DNA from 2 places in the Peribacillus sp. FSL R5-0717 genome. Region 2 is predicted to be linked to the other one. Evidence: riboswitches for the same ligand, from Rfam matches in the RefSeq annotation. Region 2 holds a riboswitch; the other holds the start of a gene.

Region 1 (8,225 bases), 1.3 Mb from region 2:
TCGTGGTGATGATCATGGTCGTGATGGTGATCATGATCGTGGTCGTGATGGTGATGATGGTGAGCATGTCCATGTTCCTCGACATGTTTACGATAGTTTTCCAAATCACGCGCCCCGCTTGATTTGCCTTCACTGGCTTCAATTACTCGTTCTTGCAGAATGTTCTGTAAGGTTGGGTGATATCCAAAATACTTTGCCAATATGAATTCTCGATCATGATATTGCTCTTGATAGCCTTTCAGCATATCCTCCATTCTTTCCATCAACACCCCAGTGAAGAGGAAATATGGCAGCATCACAATTTTTTTTGCCCCTAATCGGATGCATCGTTCAATACCTTCATCCACGTGAGGGTCCGTTACACCCATGAAGGCTGTTTCGACCCATTTAACGCTTAATTTTTCCCATAATAATCGTGAAATTTTATATATATCACTATTGGCATCAGCATCACTGCCGCCTCGGCCAATTAGCAATATCGCTGTCTCAGAATGTTCAGAGGTCGTATCGAATCCCGCTTCCTCAAGACGGTCTGTCAGGATCGTCAATACATCATGGTGGACCCCGATCGTTTGGCCGTATGTGAATTTCACTTCTGGATACTTTGTTTTCCCATCCTCTATTTCAGCTGGGATATGTAATTTCGAATGTCCTGCATGCAACAAAATGATCGGTATGACGATAACTTCAGTAGCCCCTCGTTTTACACAATTATCGATTCCTTTGGATATATTCGGTGCCGCAAATTCCAAGAAGCACGTTTCCACTAGGAAACGCCCGTCCATTGCCGGAATCATATTTTCAATAAAATGACGGACTTCTTCATTTCCCGAAGCCAACCGGCTTCCGTGTCCTACGAACAAAACTGCTTTCATTTACTTTCCCCCTCTTGATTAGTCTTCACAAGGCGCAGGCTCTATGTTTATTTTGGGAGCGATGTCCTGATATGAAAAATTCTGTATCTTTTTCGAACGTTTGAAGTATTTAAAAAGCCGCTCATTTGGATGGGCATTTTGCTTATACTCGCCGACAATGTCCGTGATCAGTTCTACAAGCTGTTCCGGTTCAATGCCTTCCGCTACCGGCTGACCCGGATGGGCTGTTCTTCCAACCGGTTTAGCTCCAAGAAATAAGTCGAACTTCCCTTTTCGGAAGACAATCCCGATATCATCCATCACAGCACTATAACAAGCCATCCCACACCCATTAAAACCGATGTTCAGTTCCTTGGGCATGCTCATTCCGCCAAGCACCCGGTGTATTTCGTCCGCATAAGGAATGGATTCCGCTTTTTCACCATCACAGAAATCACAGGCTTTTAAAGTCAGTACATCCCCAATCGGCGACAAAAGAAAGTTTGCTGATTGCAATTTCCCTGTAATGACTTCCGGATCCATTGTCGGGATCTTTAAGACGATTTTATGATTTGGCGTATACTCCATCGTTCCCTTTTCCCCGACAACTTCCGCAAGTGTCATCATTTGTTTGGGAGTGAATTGTTTATTCGCCACACCTGGACTAACGGCAAGTTCGAATACCGACTCCATTTTTTGCTGAACAATCGGCTGAATGGACTGCTTAACGGCTTGACCCTTGACTCTTGACAGGGCCTCCATTGCCATTTCAAAGGAAGCTGGCTTCTTTTCTGGTGCTTTTGTAAGTAATCCAACTCCTCCAGCGGACTCTGTTAAGGCTTCTTGATCTAATGCCCACGGTTCCGCTTCTTTTTGCAGTCGCTGATGCGGCTTCAATGTTTGCTTTTCCGAATTCAGCGTATATTTTCTCTGATAGCCTCTTGGTGTGATGATTTTGTCGTCATATAAAAAGGTGGATGAATTACCGATAATGACGGTTGTCAACATTCCAATATCGTGATTCAACATATCCTGCAAATTGGTTATGACAATATCCTGCCTATCGCGATAAGCACTTTTCACCAACCCTACAGGTGTATCCGGCGAGCGGTAGCGAAGGAGAATCTTCTGTGTTTCAACAATTTGCCGGGTCCGCCTGCCGCTGCGCGGATTATAAAGTGCAATGACAAAGTCTGCCATTGCAGCTGCTTCAACCCTTTTAGCGATCAGTTCCCAAGGAGTTAAATGATCACTGAGGCTGATCGTACACGAATCGTGCATGACGGGCGCCCCAAGTAAAGACGCACATGAGTTGATTGCAGAAATGCCAGGAATGACTTCAATGCCCACTCCAGTTTCTTCTTTCCAGCCTTTTTCAATCAATACTTCATAAACCAACCCTGCCATCCCGTAAACTCCGGCATCCCCACTGGAAATCACCGCCACTTTCTTTCCCAGCTCCGCTTGTTTCACTGCTTCCTGTGCACGTGATACCTCTTCAGTCATCCCCGTACTAATGATCGTTTGATCTGTTAGCAGTCCCTGAATGAGTTCAACATAAGTTTTATAACCAATGATGTAGTCACTTTCTTGAAGGGCTTCGACGGCACGTTTGGTAATGTGTTCAAAATTCCCGGGCCCAAAGCCCACGACGAATAATTTACCGTTTGTACTCATTAAGACATCTCCTTTTACGCTTTGTTCTTTGAAATACCCGTATGAGCAGGAAAATCTGGATTAGGGGTCATTTCCCCGTCATTGTACTGATAGATCATCTGTGGAACAAAGTCACCATCATCGAGATTACTGACGATCTGCCGACCGAAATCAGGCGTTTCCACTCGATACCAGTTTCCTTGGGGATAGGCAATCACAACGCAGGCATCCTTACATCTTCCGTTACAGCGTGTCCTCGTTGTATGGATTTTCAGATCCAGTCCTTTTGAAGCAATTTCATCACGAATCGCTTGGGTTACTTCTTCCCCGCCCTTTTTCATGCAGCTGCTCCCATTACAAATCAACAGATGCGTATTTGTACCCGTCAAGTTCCAAGTAGTCATCTTCTTCCTCCTGAGTTCAGGGAAAAGGCAAAATAAAAAACCTTAACATAAGAGTCAAGGTTTTAAAAAAACTATATGAATGAGAAGCCAAAGGCAAGCATGCCAAATCCTCCCAAAATCGTCATAGTCCTTCTACCTTTCCCTCCGAAAAGTATCATACAATTTTAAAAGCAGGTTTCCTGGCTTACGCTTCATTTTACTTTGTCCCTTCCCGGCATCTTGCCAGTGGCTATCGACAATTTCATCAGCGTTTACAGTAGCGGGGGCTGCATCGGATTTTCACCGATTTCCCTATTATCCCTTGCTTATTCACACAAGGGCACTTTTAAAATGAAATATTTGGTTTTATTATACATTTCCAACTAACTTAATCTATCATATAACAACTTTGTCAAAATTCAATAGTTTATTCCGACTGTTTAGAAAAGTTTAAACGTGTAAAACCAGTTACAATCCTTTCCTCGCAACAAAATTCGGCCCAAAAAAAAGATAGTGTAGCTGGAATTATTTCTTTATGGTACACTATACGAGAATTTTCTAAATAATTACATAAGTTTCATGGTGTTGAATTTCTCGAAATTCAGCTTAAAAGGGAAGCCGGTGAAAATCCGGAGCGGTCCCGCCACTGTAAAGGGAATTTCCATTACGTTAACTTTAATCCACTGTCAAATGAGATGGGAAGGATGTAATGGGATGATGAACCAAAGCCAGGAGACCTGCCATGAAGCGTGAAACTGTTTCAGCCTACGAGGATGGGCGTGCGGATCAGGCAAAATGGCCCATGGTTGGTTCATGCTGCAAAATTCCTGTTCATTACGCACTTCTTTCCTTTGAGAGAAGTGCTTTTTAGTTTGGGCGCCGCTTTTCTTCTCAAGATTGATCAGAATAATTAAAAGTGTTGAAAGGAGAAAGAATGAAAAGAACCAATTGGAAAATTATTTATTTTGTCATTTTACTGCTTTTTGTCCCGAAACGGGCATTGGCCATGCATATCATGGAGGGCTTTTTACCCATAGAATGGGCTATATTCTGGTGGGCCGTGACGCTTCCATTTTTAATCTTGGGTTACCGGTCCATTAGGTCCAAAGTAAGGGAAAACCCAGAAACAAAAATGATACTTGGCCTATCGGGCGCATTTGTATTTATATTATCGGCCCTAAAGATTCCTTCCGTTACGGGAAGTTCTTCGCACCCTACCGGAGTTGGTTTAGGTTCCATACTATTCGGACCATTGGCCATGAGTGTAGTCGGCTCCATCGTTCTGTTATTTCAAGCTGTTTTACTGGCACACGGAGGATTGACGACATTAGGGGCCAATGCATTCTCCATGGCCGTCTGCGGACCCTTCATTGCTTACTTTGTCTTCAAGGGCGCAACTAAATTGGGATGGTCTTTTTCACTTGCCGTATTCTTGGCAGCTGCTTTTGGTGATTTGGGCACCTATGTGGTAACTTCCGTTCAACTTGCTCTTGCTTTCCCATCCGAAGTAGGAGGATTCATGGCCTCTTTCGTTAAATTTGCAGGGATTTTTGCCCTGACCCAAATTCCCTTGGCCATCAGTGAGGGGTTATTGACAGTCGTCGTAATGAATTTCTTGAAAAAATACAATCTAGGCGAATTGAAATTGCTGCGAGTTTTATCTAAGGAGGCCCGTTAAAATGAAAAAAAGTTTACTGCTGCTTTTCCTGGTTGTCATTCTTGCAACCTTACCATTAATCACCCAACAAGGAACGGAATTTGGCGGTGCCGACGGCGAAGCTGAGGAAGCCATCACTAAGATCCATCCGGAATACAAGCCATGGTTCAACAGTATTTGGGAGCCGCCAGGTGCAGAAACCGAAAGCTTATTATTTGCGCTTCAAGCTGCAATCGGAGCCGGTTTCATTGGATACTTCATTGGTGTGATGAGACAAAGGAATAAGCAAACCAAACAAGAATTGGCCGAAAAATCGAAGCATGTTACTCATTGATAAATATGCCTATTTCAATGGGCTAAAGGATGTACATCCGTTGGAAAAGATGGTTTTTGCACTCTCTCTTTTGCTGTTTTCGTTAACGGTAAGGGATATGGCCGTTTCGCTCATCACTTTTACGGTGATGAGTGCTTTAATCATTTTCGCGGCAAAAATCCCGCTTTCTTATTATCTTAAATTACTTCTATTACCAGGATTTTTTATACTATCAGGAACCATTACCATCCTTTTTTCTTTCACTAGTAAATTCACTTCGATTTCGAATATATGGTGGTCCTGGAAGATCGGGAATTGGCAAATATTCATCAGCGATGACAGCTTTGGTACGGTGGCCAATTTGATCACTGTCGTATTCTGCAGCATCAGCTGTTTATATTTCCTTACCTTAACTACACCCATTACCGTCATCCTATCCGTGCTGCGAAAACTTAAAGTGCCTTCGTTATTGGTCGATTTAATAGAATTGACCTATCGATTCATCTTTATTTTTTTAGATACGGCTTTGGCCATTCACCAATCACAAGCTTCACGGCTGGGGTATGGTTCCTTTAGGAAAGGCATTCGATCTCTCGGATTACTAATTTCATCATTATTTTTAGGAGTATTGCAGCGCTCTGGACAGTTGACGATGGCCATGAACGCAAGAGGCTATCAGGAGAACCTTTCCTATATCGAGGATACTTACACCTATTCCTCACGCAATTGGCTGATTGCGATTGTCATACTAGGAAGCTTAATCCTTATTAATGGATATTTGTAAATTGGAGGCAACCCAACAATGGACGAGCATATTTTTCATATAGAAGGCCTCACCCATCAATTCGCAGATGGAACCTTCGCTTTAAAAGGACTTTCGTTAACGATCCAACAAGGTAAAAAAATTGCATTATTAGGCAATAATGGTGCTGGCAAATCGACTTTATTCCTCCATTTAAATGGTCTATTACAACCTACTGCAGGAAAGATCAGATTTAAGGGCAAGAAAATGAAATATGACCGTAGAGCATTATTATCATTACGAAAGCAAGTCGGTATCGTTTTTCAAGATCCCGACTCTCAGCTCTTTTCCGCTAATGTACAACAGGATATATCGTTTGGACCAATGAATTTAGGATGGGATAGAATTACAGTGCAGGAGAAAGTAAATTGGGCAATGGCTGAAACGGAAGTAACCGAACTAAAAGATAGACCTACCCATTTTTTGAGCCTTGGGCAAAAAAAACGGGTCGCCATCGCAGGGGTACTTGCCATGGAGCCCGATGTCTGGCTCCTGGACGAGCCTACCGCTGGATTGGATCCTTATTTCTCAAGACAGATCATGAATCTGCTGGACAGTATCCACCACCCTGACAAAACGATAATCCTCTCAACTCATGATGTTAATTTTGCTTACCAATGGGCTGATGAAATCGTTGTCATGAACGATGGCAAGGTCATATACCAAGGGGACCCTGTTTCCGTTTTCCATGATGAAGACGTTTTGCTGCAGGCACATCTGGAGAAACCGTGGGTTTTTGAAATGTTTCAAGCCCTTCTTCAAACAAGGAATCTTGCAGAAAGGGACCTTTTCCCAAGAACGAAGGAAGAATTGCTTCAAAACTTGGAAACAGAAAAAATTTATTAATTAAGATCCCCTAACTTCTGTTTCATCTTTCCAGAAGCTAGGGGACCCGATATATCTTTAAAATATCAGCGATAATCCTTGTTCAAAAACAAAAACCTCAATATTACTTTTCTTCCTTTTCTTTTTTAATCTCAATATCTCTTCCGTTTACATCATCAATGACTGCCTTTATCTCGCCTTCCGCATAAGTATCCGAGACTTGTTCGTGGGTTCGAGCCAGTCCAGAAGATAAAGGATCTTCCCGTTTATAATCGCTGACATCATATATTCTCCCGGCAACTTCTGAAGATTCATTTTTTGATTGCTTCCTATCCATTTTTTTCACTCCTAGTTTTTAAATTATCATTGCAGTATTAAAGACAAAGGTATTTTGTGTAAAAAACGAAGCAATATTCAATAATGATGAAAAAAGGAGGGAAAAGACGAAAAAAGCTTACAAGTAAAATCCCCTTTCAAGGACTTACTTGTAAGCTTAATGAGTACTTAGGCTTCCTTTTTCACATCTACATTATCGGATGGGTCACCCCAACATTCCACATTCTTCAAACCTTTAATATTGTTCACATGGAAAACTGGATTTTTCCCACTTTTCTTTTGCTTTTGATAATCCGCCAGTGCAGCAAAAGCAATTTTCCCTAGTAATGCTATGGCAATCAGGTTGATAATGGCCATAAGGGCCATAAGCAAGTCAGCCAGTCCCCAAACAAAATCCAGTGAGGCAAGCGAACCGAATATCACCATTCCTACGACTGCGACACGATAGACATTCAGCCAAACCTTATTTTCATTGATGAAGCCGATGTTCGACTCTCCATAATAATAGTTGCCCACAATGGAACTAAAGGCGAATAAAAGTACGATAATGGCAAGGAAAATACCTGCCCAAGATCCCAATGCCGTTCCGAGGGCATTTTGGGTAAGGACGATACCGTCCGTTTCCTTCGATGTATAAAGACCGGAAAACAAAATGATGAAGGCTGTCGAACTGCAAATGATGAGCGTATCGACAAAAACACCTAGAGACTGAATGAGCCCTTGTTTGACGGGATGACTGACATCAGCCGTTGCACCAGCATTTGGCGCACTACCCATCCCGGCTTCATTTGAAAATAGGCCGCGCTTGATTCCCTGCATCATGGCAGCTCCCAGTACTCCGCCAGCCACTTCTTTTATTCCATCGAATGCACTTTCAAAGATCAAAGCAAAAACACCAGGTAACTCGGTAATGTTCATGATGATGATAATCAAAGCCACTATTACATAGGCTCCTGCCATGATCGGAACGATGACTTCAGAGACTTTTGCAACCATTTTGATCCCGCCAAAAATGATGACAGCCGTGACCATAGCCAAGATGATTGCCGTAACCCACTTTTCAATCCCAAACGATTCATTGAATGCGCTTGTAATCGTATTGGCTTGTACCGAGTTGAAAGCCAATCCAAATGTAAGCGAAATCAACACGGCGAAAGTGATGCCCATCCAACGGGCATTCAATGCCTTTTCCATATAATAAGCAGGACCGCCGCGGAATGCATCCCCATCCTTGACTTTATAGATTTGAGCAAGTGTACTTTCAATGAATGCGGAAGCAGATCCGATCAATGCTATTAACCACATCCAGAAAACGGCTCCAGGTCCGCCCGTCGTGATCGCGATGGCAACACCTGCAAGGTTACCCGTTCCTACCCGCGATGCCGTGCTTATGCAAAAT
Region 2 (8,225 bases):
TGACTATAATGAAGCCGAATTAAAAGAATTGATCCAAAGAAGCGTGGATTACCTATCTGAACCTCCGGCTGAAATTGAAGAAGAGGAAAACGAGTTCGCTAGGTTGGAAGGGGCATGGATTGGCCCTGAAAAGCAAGAGCTTACACTTCAAAAGGAAGACCTGCTTTGGAATGTTTATTCAGGGTCGAATCTTGAGGAATGTTTCGAAAGTCCGGTTGAGGCGGAGCGCTACTTATTGGACGAAGGCTTCCGACAAAGCAAGAAGAGGAATATGTAGAATTTTAGGATAATTTGTCGGTTGATTTACGGCGATAATCTTGTTTTTTTAGGATTTTCCATGATATAATATGAGTAATTATTTTTGTTCGGAAAAGTTTGATAGAAGGATTTACTGTAATAGGATTCCTCTTGAAACATTATCCAGAACCAAAAATAGTAATAAAATGGATTTTTCCAAACACAGGAGGAACTATCATGGTACAAGGTAAAGTAAAATGGTTTAACGCAGAAAAAGGTTTCGGTTTCATCGAAGTTGAAGGCCAAGACGATGTATTCGTACATTTCTCAGCTATCCAAGGTGAAGGCTTCAAAACGCTTGAAGAAGGCCAAGAAGTTTCTTTCGAAATCGAGCAAGGCGCTCGTGGACCACAAGCTGCTAACGTTCAAAAATAATTGAACGCATATAAAAAAAAGACTCCGATTTTGGAGTCTTTTTATTTTTCCTTTTTTTCGGCGATTTCCTTTAATGCTTTGTCCAATTTTTCTTCGATCCGTTTAGTACGATTAAAATGCCCTGACAGGAAAAACACGATGAATATAACGAATGCGACAAGCACTAGCATAAAAAGGATAGGAAGGAACTGGGTTATATTCTCAGTCATTGGATATCATCTCCTTTTTTCTCCATTATACTTCATGCTTACCGTTGCTATGATTGAGGGAGCCAAGTTTTAAAAAAAACACTGAAAGGGGATATGCGAAAACGCAATCCCCTTTCAGTCAGTTCTGGAATAGCGAAGCGAACTTTTGAAGTCTGTGCAGGTCTGATTCTTGATACATCTGTTCTATCTTCAATGTCACCAATAACTGGCTCTTGGCAAATAACATATCCCGGAAATGATCGACCGCCCCACAAAAATGATTATAATTGGTTTCGCCAGTGCCGAAGACTCCCGTTTTCAGGCGAGCAATAGGCAACTGTTCCAGTTCTTTATAAAAGGCTGCTGATTTAGCGGGAAGCTCCCCATTGCCCCATGTATAGGTGCCGACGATCAAGGCATCGTAATCCGGCAATGTACGTAAATCGAATTCATTCATTCGATATAAGAAAGCCTCAGGTAAAAGGGCAGCGAGGGCTTCGGCAAGCGCTTTTGTATTGCCGCCGGCAGAATGATAGACAATGGCGATTTTACAGCTCATCGAACCCATTGCTGGCATTTACTTGACTGTATGTCCTTGACTTCTGTTCGAAGAAATCGGTTTTGGTAAGGCCGATGGATTCATCATCGAACGTTTTGATCCATGGCATCGGGTTCTCGCCATACTCTTTATACAAATTTTCAAGGCCTAGCATACGTAACCGTTTGTTGGCGATATATTCGATGTACTCATTGAATTCTTCCAAATCGAGATCGGCTTTCGTTTGGATATCTTCGAGCATATATTCAGACCATTCCTTTTCGAGTTCGACTGCTTTTTCAATCGTTGTATAGATGAACTTCGTGTTTTCTTCATTATTTAACTCAGGATATTCATACATCAAGATTTGAACGAGCATGCCAATGAAATCGAAATGGACCATTTCATCGCGATGAATATAGGATATCATCGTAGCTGAACCGGTCATTAGATTTTGGCGTCCTAGATTATAATAAAAGGCGAAAGCCAAATAGAAATAAATCCCTTCAAGGTTCGTTGAATGGATCAGTGCCTCGAATAAATGCTGAGGGCTGGGATCGTCCACGAACGTTTGATAAGCATCAACGATCGGTTGGTTACGCTTAATCACTTCAGGATGTTCTTTGATGCGGTCGAAAAGCTGTTTTTGCTTGCCTACCGGAATCAAGGAAGCAAGGATATAGGAATAAGACTCATTATGGATCGATTCCTGCTGGGCCATGTTGGCCAGGATAGCTTTTGCCGCCGGATCTTTTATGTACCGAAGGATCTCTACTAAAGTTGGCGTTTGAAGACTGTCCATTCCAGCAATCATCGTAAGGATATCGAGAAAAGCGTCCTGGATATCTTCATCCAATTCGCCCCACTGCTTTTTATCCTGAATCATGTTCACGCTCGAAGGCTTCCAAAAGTTATTGATGAGCTGTGTATAGGTATCATAGAATTTTTCATACTGTATATCGTTCCAAAGGAGGAAGCCTGAAGCTTCTCCTTTGAAAACACCGGTTGCCTTTGTTGGATGCGTCGGTTCGAGCATCCGAATTTTTTTTATATGATTGGTCATTCGTGAAAACTCCTTTAAGAATAGATTACTGGGTCATGATTGACGTTAACTTGAACAGCTTTCGCAGGCATTGTCATATTCGGAAGACGTCGAACGAACATAATACGTTGATTTCAACCCGCTTTCCCATGCCGTTAAATGGATATCCAAAAGGACCTTCGCTTTGATTGTATTGTGTACATACAGATTAAAGCTGATTGCTTGGTCAATATGGCGTTGGCGGGCTGCATTTTGCCTGATGCTTTCCAGTTGATCCAAATTGAATCGCGTCTTTTTATAATATTCATACGTATTTGGCGTCAAGCCTGGTGCGGTCACCTTGAATTTGAAGTTTTTCTTTTCTTCGTAAAATTCAATTTCATACAAAGGATCGATTCCATCCGTGGAATTACCGATTTTGGCTGTCGATGAATTGGGGGCAATCGCCATTAAATAGCCATTACGGGTTCCGTGCTCCTGCACGTCTGCTTTTAAATCCAGCCATTTTTGATCTGTATAGTCACGCAGTTCGAAATAGTCCCCTGTATGCCAATCAGAACCTTCAAAGTATGGGTAAGATCCTTTTTCCTTGGCCAGTTCGTTGGATGCCTTGATAGTTAAGTAAGCGATCTTTTCGTATAAAGCATCTGCAAAGCGAACAGCCTCATCGGATTCCCAATAAATATTCTGTGTGGCAAGTAAATGATGCCATCCAAACGTTCCTAAACCAATTGCCCGGTACCGTTTGTTCGAGATGGATGCTTGTTTGACAGGAAGATTATTCACATCAATGACATTGTCCAGCATACGGATCTGAATGGGAATCAATCTTTCCAGAACATCGCTGCCCACCGCTCGGGGCAAGTTAATGGATGAAAGGTTGCAGACAACGAAATCGCCGCTTTTACGAACCACAACAACATCTCCATCTTCTGTTTCATATTCATCCGTGATCGTCGAAGGGCTTAGGTTTTGGGCAATCTCCGTGCAAAGGTTAGAACAATAAATCATACCTTTATGTTTATTCGGATTCTTCCGATTCACTTCATCGCGGTAGAACATATACGGTACGCCTTCTTCTAATTGAGAAATCATGATGCTTTTCATGATGTCCATCGCATTGATTTTTTCAAAGCTATAGTTTGGAAGCGTGCCATTTTCTGCGGCCTCGACAGCAAGTGCATAATGATTCCTGAAGCTTCCTTCGCCTTTCTTTTCGTCATAAAGATCTTCAAGTGAAAATCCAAGGGTTTGCTTAACGGTATGCGGATCGAAAAGATACCATTCTTTTCTGTCGCGTACAGCCTCCATGAATAAATCCGGTATGCATACACCTGTAAAAATATCATGTGCTTTTAATCTGTCATCCCCGTTTTGAGTCTTCAAATCGAGGAAGCTCATGATATCTTTATGCCAGGCATCCAAGTAAATCGCGATGGCACCTTTACGTTGCCCCAATTGATCGACACTTACAGCTGTCTGGTTGAATAGTCGAATCCAGGGCGTCGTGCCGGAACTGTTTCCAGAGAAACCGCGGATATCGGAACCAAGCGAGCGAACCTTACCGACGTAAAGACCGACACCGCCGCCGAATTTAGATACTTTTGCCGCATCGTAGTTTGATAGGTAAATTCCGTCGATGGAATCTTCAATTGCGTCGATAAAGCAGGAGCTTAACTGTCCATGTGTTTTACCTGCATTGGAGAGTGTAGGAGTCGCAACGGTCATATAAAGGTTGGACATGGCCCAGTATGCTTCTTTTATCAGTTGCAGGCGGTGCTCCGTTTTTTCCATTCGCATGATTTCCATCGCGATGATCATGAAACGTTCTTGCGGCAGTTCGAAGACCTTGTCCTTTTTTGGGCGGGCCAGATAACGGTCATTCAATAAGTAGATGCCTATGTAAGAGAATAATTTATCTTTTTCCGGGTCGATCACCGATCCCAATTCCTCAATTTCCGCTTTTGTATATGAAGATAGCAGTTCTGGTTTATAAATGGGATAACGCTGACCTTCCGATAGCTGGGATAGTTCTGTGATCAGCTCATAGAACGGGCCATAACTCTTGCCTTCATAACCTCGATTGGCTTGTGCATCCCTATACATTGTATTCAACAGTTCTGCTGCAGCAACGAAAGTCCAATCCGGGGCATCGATATCCACGCCTTCAAGAGCGAGCTGAATCAGTTTTTTTGATGCCTGTTCTTCGGTTGAGTCACTTTTGCGATCAAGCCATTTTGTAAAACGCTTTTTGAACTTTTCCATATCGAGACGGCCTTCGAATTCCTTCGATAACATCTCAAGCTGGATGGATTTCGCTTCTGTGTCATTTTCACTTATGGTAGAGTTATATGTTTGAGTCATTAATAATCCTCCTTGTTAACTTCCGCTAAAATAAAAAAACCGCCCAAAGAATTGAGCGGATCAAACGATAGAATAAATGAGGCATGAAAAAATAGCCGTTATACTATCGTTTCATCATCTCAATCCCCGAAGAATAAGAAACGTGAAAAATTCAAGGCAGGTCTCCTGACTCATGATCATCCTACTTTGAGTCCTTCCCGTATAGAGAGCTATACAGTGGTTTTCTCATTTCGTCACATTTACAGTTGCGGGGACAGTTCCGGGTTTACACCGGATTCCCTTTTCAGCCATCACTGGCACCTTGGATTATAAAAATTCTATATATAGTTATTGGAATTGTTTATGTAATCAATATCTAGTATTTCTGCTTATATTATCGTAAGCCATATACGATGATAATTCAACTAATATATTTGAAAAAAACCAACCCTTATCTATTGACAAAGTGATGGAAGAGGGTGGGGGAATGAAAGATTTTATGGGGGAATGGATAAATCAAGCGCTGATTTTACGGGATTTTGTGTTAAAATAAAGTGTCTAGTAAAGGTGGCTCTCCGTTATTGCACTGAGGGGATTCGCGGAAAAATATTTATGAAAAAGGGGATAAAATCTTGGAAAAAGTATTAGTTTTTGGACATAAAAACCCGGATACAGACACAATCTGTTCAGCAATCGCTTATGCAGATCTTAAAAAACAGCTAGGTATCAACGCTGAACCAGTTCGTCTGGGTGAAGTGAATGGTGAAACTCAATATGCATTGGACCAATTCAAATTCGATGCTCCCCGTCTTGTGGAAAAAGTTGCAGGGGAAGCTGATGGCGTAATCCTGGTCGATCATAACGAACGCCAGCAAAGTGCTGAAGATATTGACCAAGTCCGTGTGTTGGAAGTTATCGACCATCACCGTATCGCTAACTTTGAAACAAGCGATCCATTATATTACCGTGCAGAACCAGTTGGCTGTACGGCAACCATCTTAAATAAAATTTATAAAGAAAACGGCATTGAAGTCCCTAAAGCAATCGCAGGTCTTATGCTGTCTGCCATCATTTCCGATTCTTTATTGTTCAAATCCCCGACTTGCACGGAGCAGGACGTTGCAGCAGCAATGGAACTGGCTGCCATTGCAGGAGTCGACGCTGAAAAATATGGCTTGGAAATGTTGAAAGCGGGAGCTGACTTAAGCGACAAAACGATTGCCCAGCTCATCACTCTTGATGCCAAGGAATTCTCCATGGGAATGGCTAAAGTGGAAATAGCACAGGTCAATGCCGTTGATCCGAACGAAGTCCTTGCTAAGCAAGCAGAATTGGAAGCAGCGATTGAAGCGGTCATCGCAGTGAAGGAATTGGACTTGTTCCTATTCGTCGTAACGGATATCCTGACTAATGATTCCGTTGCCTTGGCTCTTGGTAAAGCGGCATATGCGGTTGAAAAGGCATATGACGTTTCATTAAACAATAACATCGCCGTCTTGGAAGGCGTTGTATCGCGTAAAAAACAAATCGTGCCGGTCTTAACCGACGTATTCAGCAAATAATACAGGAAAAGGGTTGCTCGTTAAAAACTTGGGCACCCTTTTTCTGTACATTCAAAAAAAGACTCAACCATCCCATTAAGGGTGTTTGAGTCTTTTTTCTTAATTTAAAGATTCCTTTTCTTTTTCATAGGCGATGACAATCAATTCTTTATTGGCTTCCTCGCCAAGTTTGCTTTCAAAGCTTTTCAGTTCCTTCAATAAATCCGGTGACAGATTTGCTGCCGTATAATCCTGCTCGGGTGTCATGCTTTTCGCTCCTTTCAAAAGGAAATGATTCATGTTATCTATTTTGTCGGTTTGAAAAGTTTCTATTCAGCAGAATTTTACTTCTTTAAGATATTTTACTTTCTGAGGTGGCGAGTTTTTCAAGCAATGTAGAACTTTCTTCATCGAGTCCTTGGACTTGGACAGGTATTCCCAAGAGCTGATATTTAAGAATAACCGTATCGACAGCACCGACTGCTGAAGCATCCCAGATCTTGGAATGGGAGAAGTCGATGATGATTGCATCGGCTTTTTCCTTGAAGTCGAACTTTGAAACAAAGTCCTGGACAGAAGCGAAAAATATTTGTCCGCTGATACGATAAGTGATTTTCTTAGCCTGGATGTCTGCCGTTTTCTCTACTGCCACTTTAGAAATTTTAGCCGAGAAGAAAATCATGCTTAAAAGCACTCCGGCAAATACGCCTTTTGATAAGTCATGTGTATAAAGGACAATGAGGACCGTCACGATCATCACGGTTGCATCCGACTTAGGAGCTCTAGTGAGCCTCTTTAGGGAAGACCAGTCAAATGTCCCGATTGAAACCATGATCATGACTGCGACAAGTGCAGCCATCGGTATTTTGATAAGTACATCATTCAATACCACGATTAATACCATAAGGAATGCGCCCGCTACAAATGTCGAGAGCCTGCCCCTTCCACCAGATTTAATGTTGATACCGGATTGGCCGATCATCGCACATCCTGCCATGCCGCCAAAACATCCGGCGATGATATTCGCAATCCCCTGGCCTTTGGCTTCCTTATTCTTATTACTGTCCGTGTCAGTCATCTCATCGACAATTTGAGCCGTCAATAACGATTCAAGCAGTCCAACAAACGCAAGGGCAATGGAATAAGGGAAAATGATCGCCAAAGTTTCGAAGGTCAAAGGGATGTCTGGAAGCATGAACATCGGAAGCGCTTCGGTCAATTGCCCCATATCCCCAACCGTCCGCACCGTAGCCCCCGTGGTAACTGCAACGATCGTCATGAATATGATGGCGACAAGTGGTGAAGGTATGACTTTCGTGATCAGCGGAAAAAGATAAATGATAGCTAATGAAACGGCTGTCATGACATACATGATCCATGTTTCGCCCACGAAATGGGTGAGCTGTGCCGTGAAAATCAAGATGGCTAAAGAATTCACAAAACCAGTCATGACTGGCTTCGGAATGAACTTCATTAATTTCCCGATTTTTAAAACCCCTAGTAAAATTTGCAGCAAACCAGTCAATATGGTTGCAGCAAGTAAATAGTTCAAGCCATGATCTTTAACAAGGTCGACCATGACGAGTGCCATTGCGCCAGTGGCAGCCGATATCATTCCCGGCCTTCCGCCGACAAAGGATATGACGATGGCAATGCAGAATGAGGCATATAGACCAACCATTGGGTCAACGCCAGCAATGATCGAAAAGGCAATCGCCTCTGGAATCAATGCCAAGGCAACGACAATTCCCGAAAGAACATCTCCTCTAACGTTGCCGAACCATTCCGTTTTGTATGCAGATGTATTCAAAGAAACACTCCTTCTTTTTATATATATGTGTGTTCATTTCTTTTTTAACGCACTAAATTATAGCATGAGTCCTTTGTTCTATCTATATGGA

The links. Region 2 has a riboswitch for cobalamin ahead of NYE65_RS17750 (ribonucleoside-diphosphate reductase subunit alpha). Riboswitches for the same ligand answer to the same signal wherever they lie in the genome.
Region 1: another riboswitch for cobalamin. It lies ahead of NYE65_RS23655 ((2Fe-2S) ferredoxin domain-containing protein); the one in region 2 lies ahead of NYE65_RS17750 (ribonucleoside-diphosphate reductase subunit alpha).

What each region holds. Positions count from the first base shown of each region.
Region 1 is NZ_JBBOOF010000001.1:4,931,290-4,939,514, reverse strand. It holds gene NYE65_RS23665 (sirohydrochlorin chelatase) at 1-875, opposite strand, end outside; gene cobJ (precorrin-3B C(17)-methyltransferase) at 894-2,531, opposite strand; gene NYE65_RS23655 ((2Fe-2S) ferredoxin domain-containing protein) at 2,546-2,914, opposite strand; cobalamin riboswitch at 3,067-3,256, opposite strand; cobalamin riboswitch at 3,457-3,652, shown strand; gene NYE65_RS23650 (hypothetical protein) at 3,636-3,764, shown strand; gene NYE65_RS23645 (energy-coupling factor ABC transporter permease) at 3,828-4,571, shown strand; gene NYE65_RS23640 (energy-coupling factor ABC transporter substrate-binding protein) at 4,573-4,884, shown strand; gene cbiQ (cobalt ECF transporter T component CbiQ) at 4,871-5,647, shown strand; gene NYE65_RS23630 (energy-coupling factor ABC transporter ATP-binding protein) at 5,666-6,511, shown strand; gene NYE65_RS23625 (YozQ family protein) at 6,615-6,827, opposite strand; gene NYE65_RS23620 (alanine/glycine:cation symporter family protein) at 6,995-8,225, opposite strand, start outside.
Region 2 is NZ_JBBOOF010000001.1:3,675,752-3,683,976, forward strand. It holds gene NYE65_RS17725 (hypothetical protein) at 1-277, shown strand, start outside; gene NYE65_RS17730 (cold-shock protein) at 475-672, shown strand; gene NYE65_RS17735 (hypothetical protein) at 714-881, opposite strand; gene NYE65_RS17740 (flavodoxin domain-containing protein) at 1,000-1,419, opposite strand; gene NYE65_RS17745 (ribonucleotide-diphosphate reductase subunit beta) at 1,409-2,461, opposite strand; gene NYE65_RS17750 (ribonucleoside-diphosphate reductase subunit alpha) at 2,507-4,804, opposite strand; cobalamin riboswitch at 4,943-5,123, opposite strand; gene NYE65_RS17755 (manganese-dependent inorganic pyrophosphatase) at 5,416-6,345, shown strand; gene NYE65_RS17760 (hypothetical protein) at 6,445-6,591, opposite strand; gene NYE65_RS17765 (SulP family inorganic anion transporter) at 6,677-8,134, opposite strand.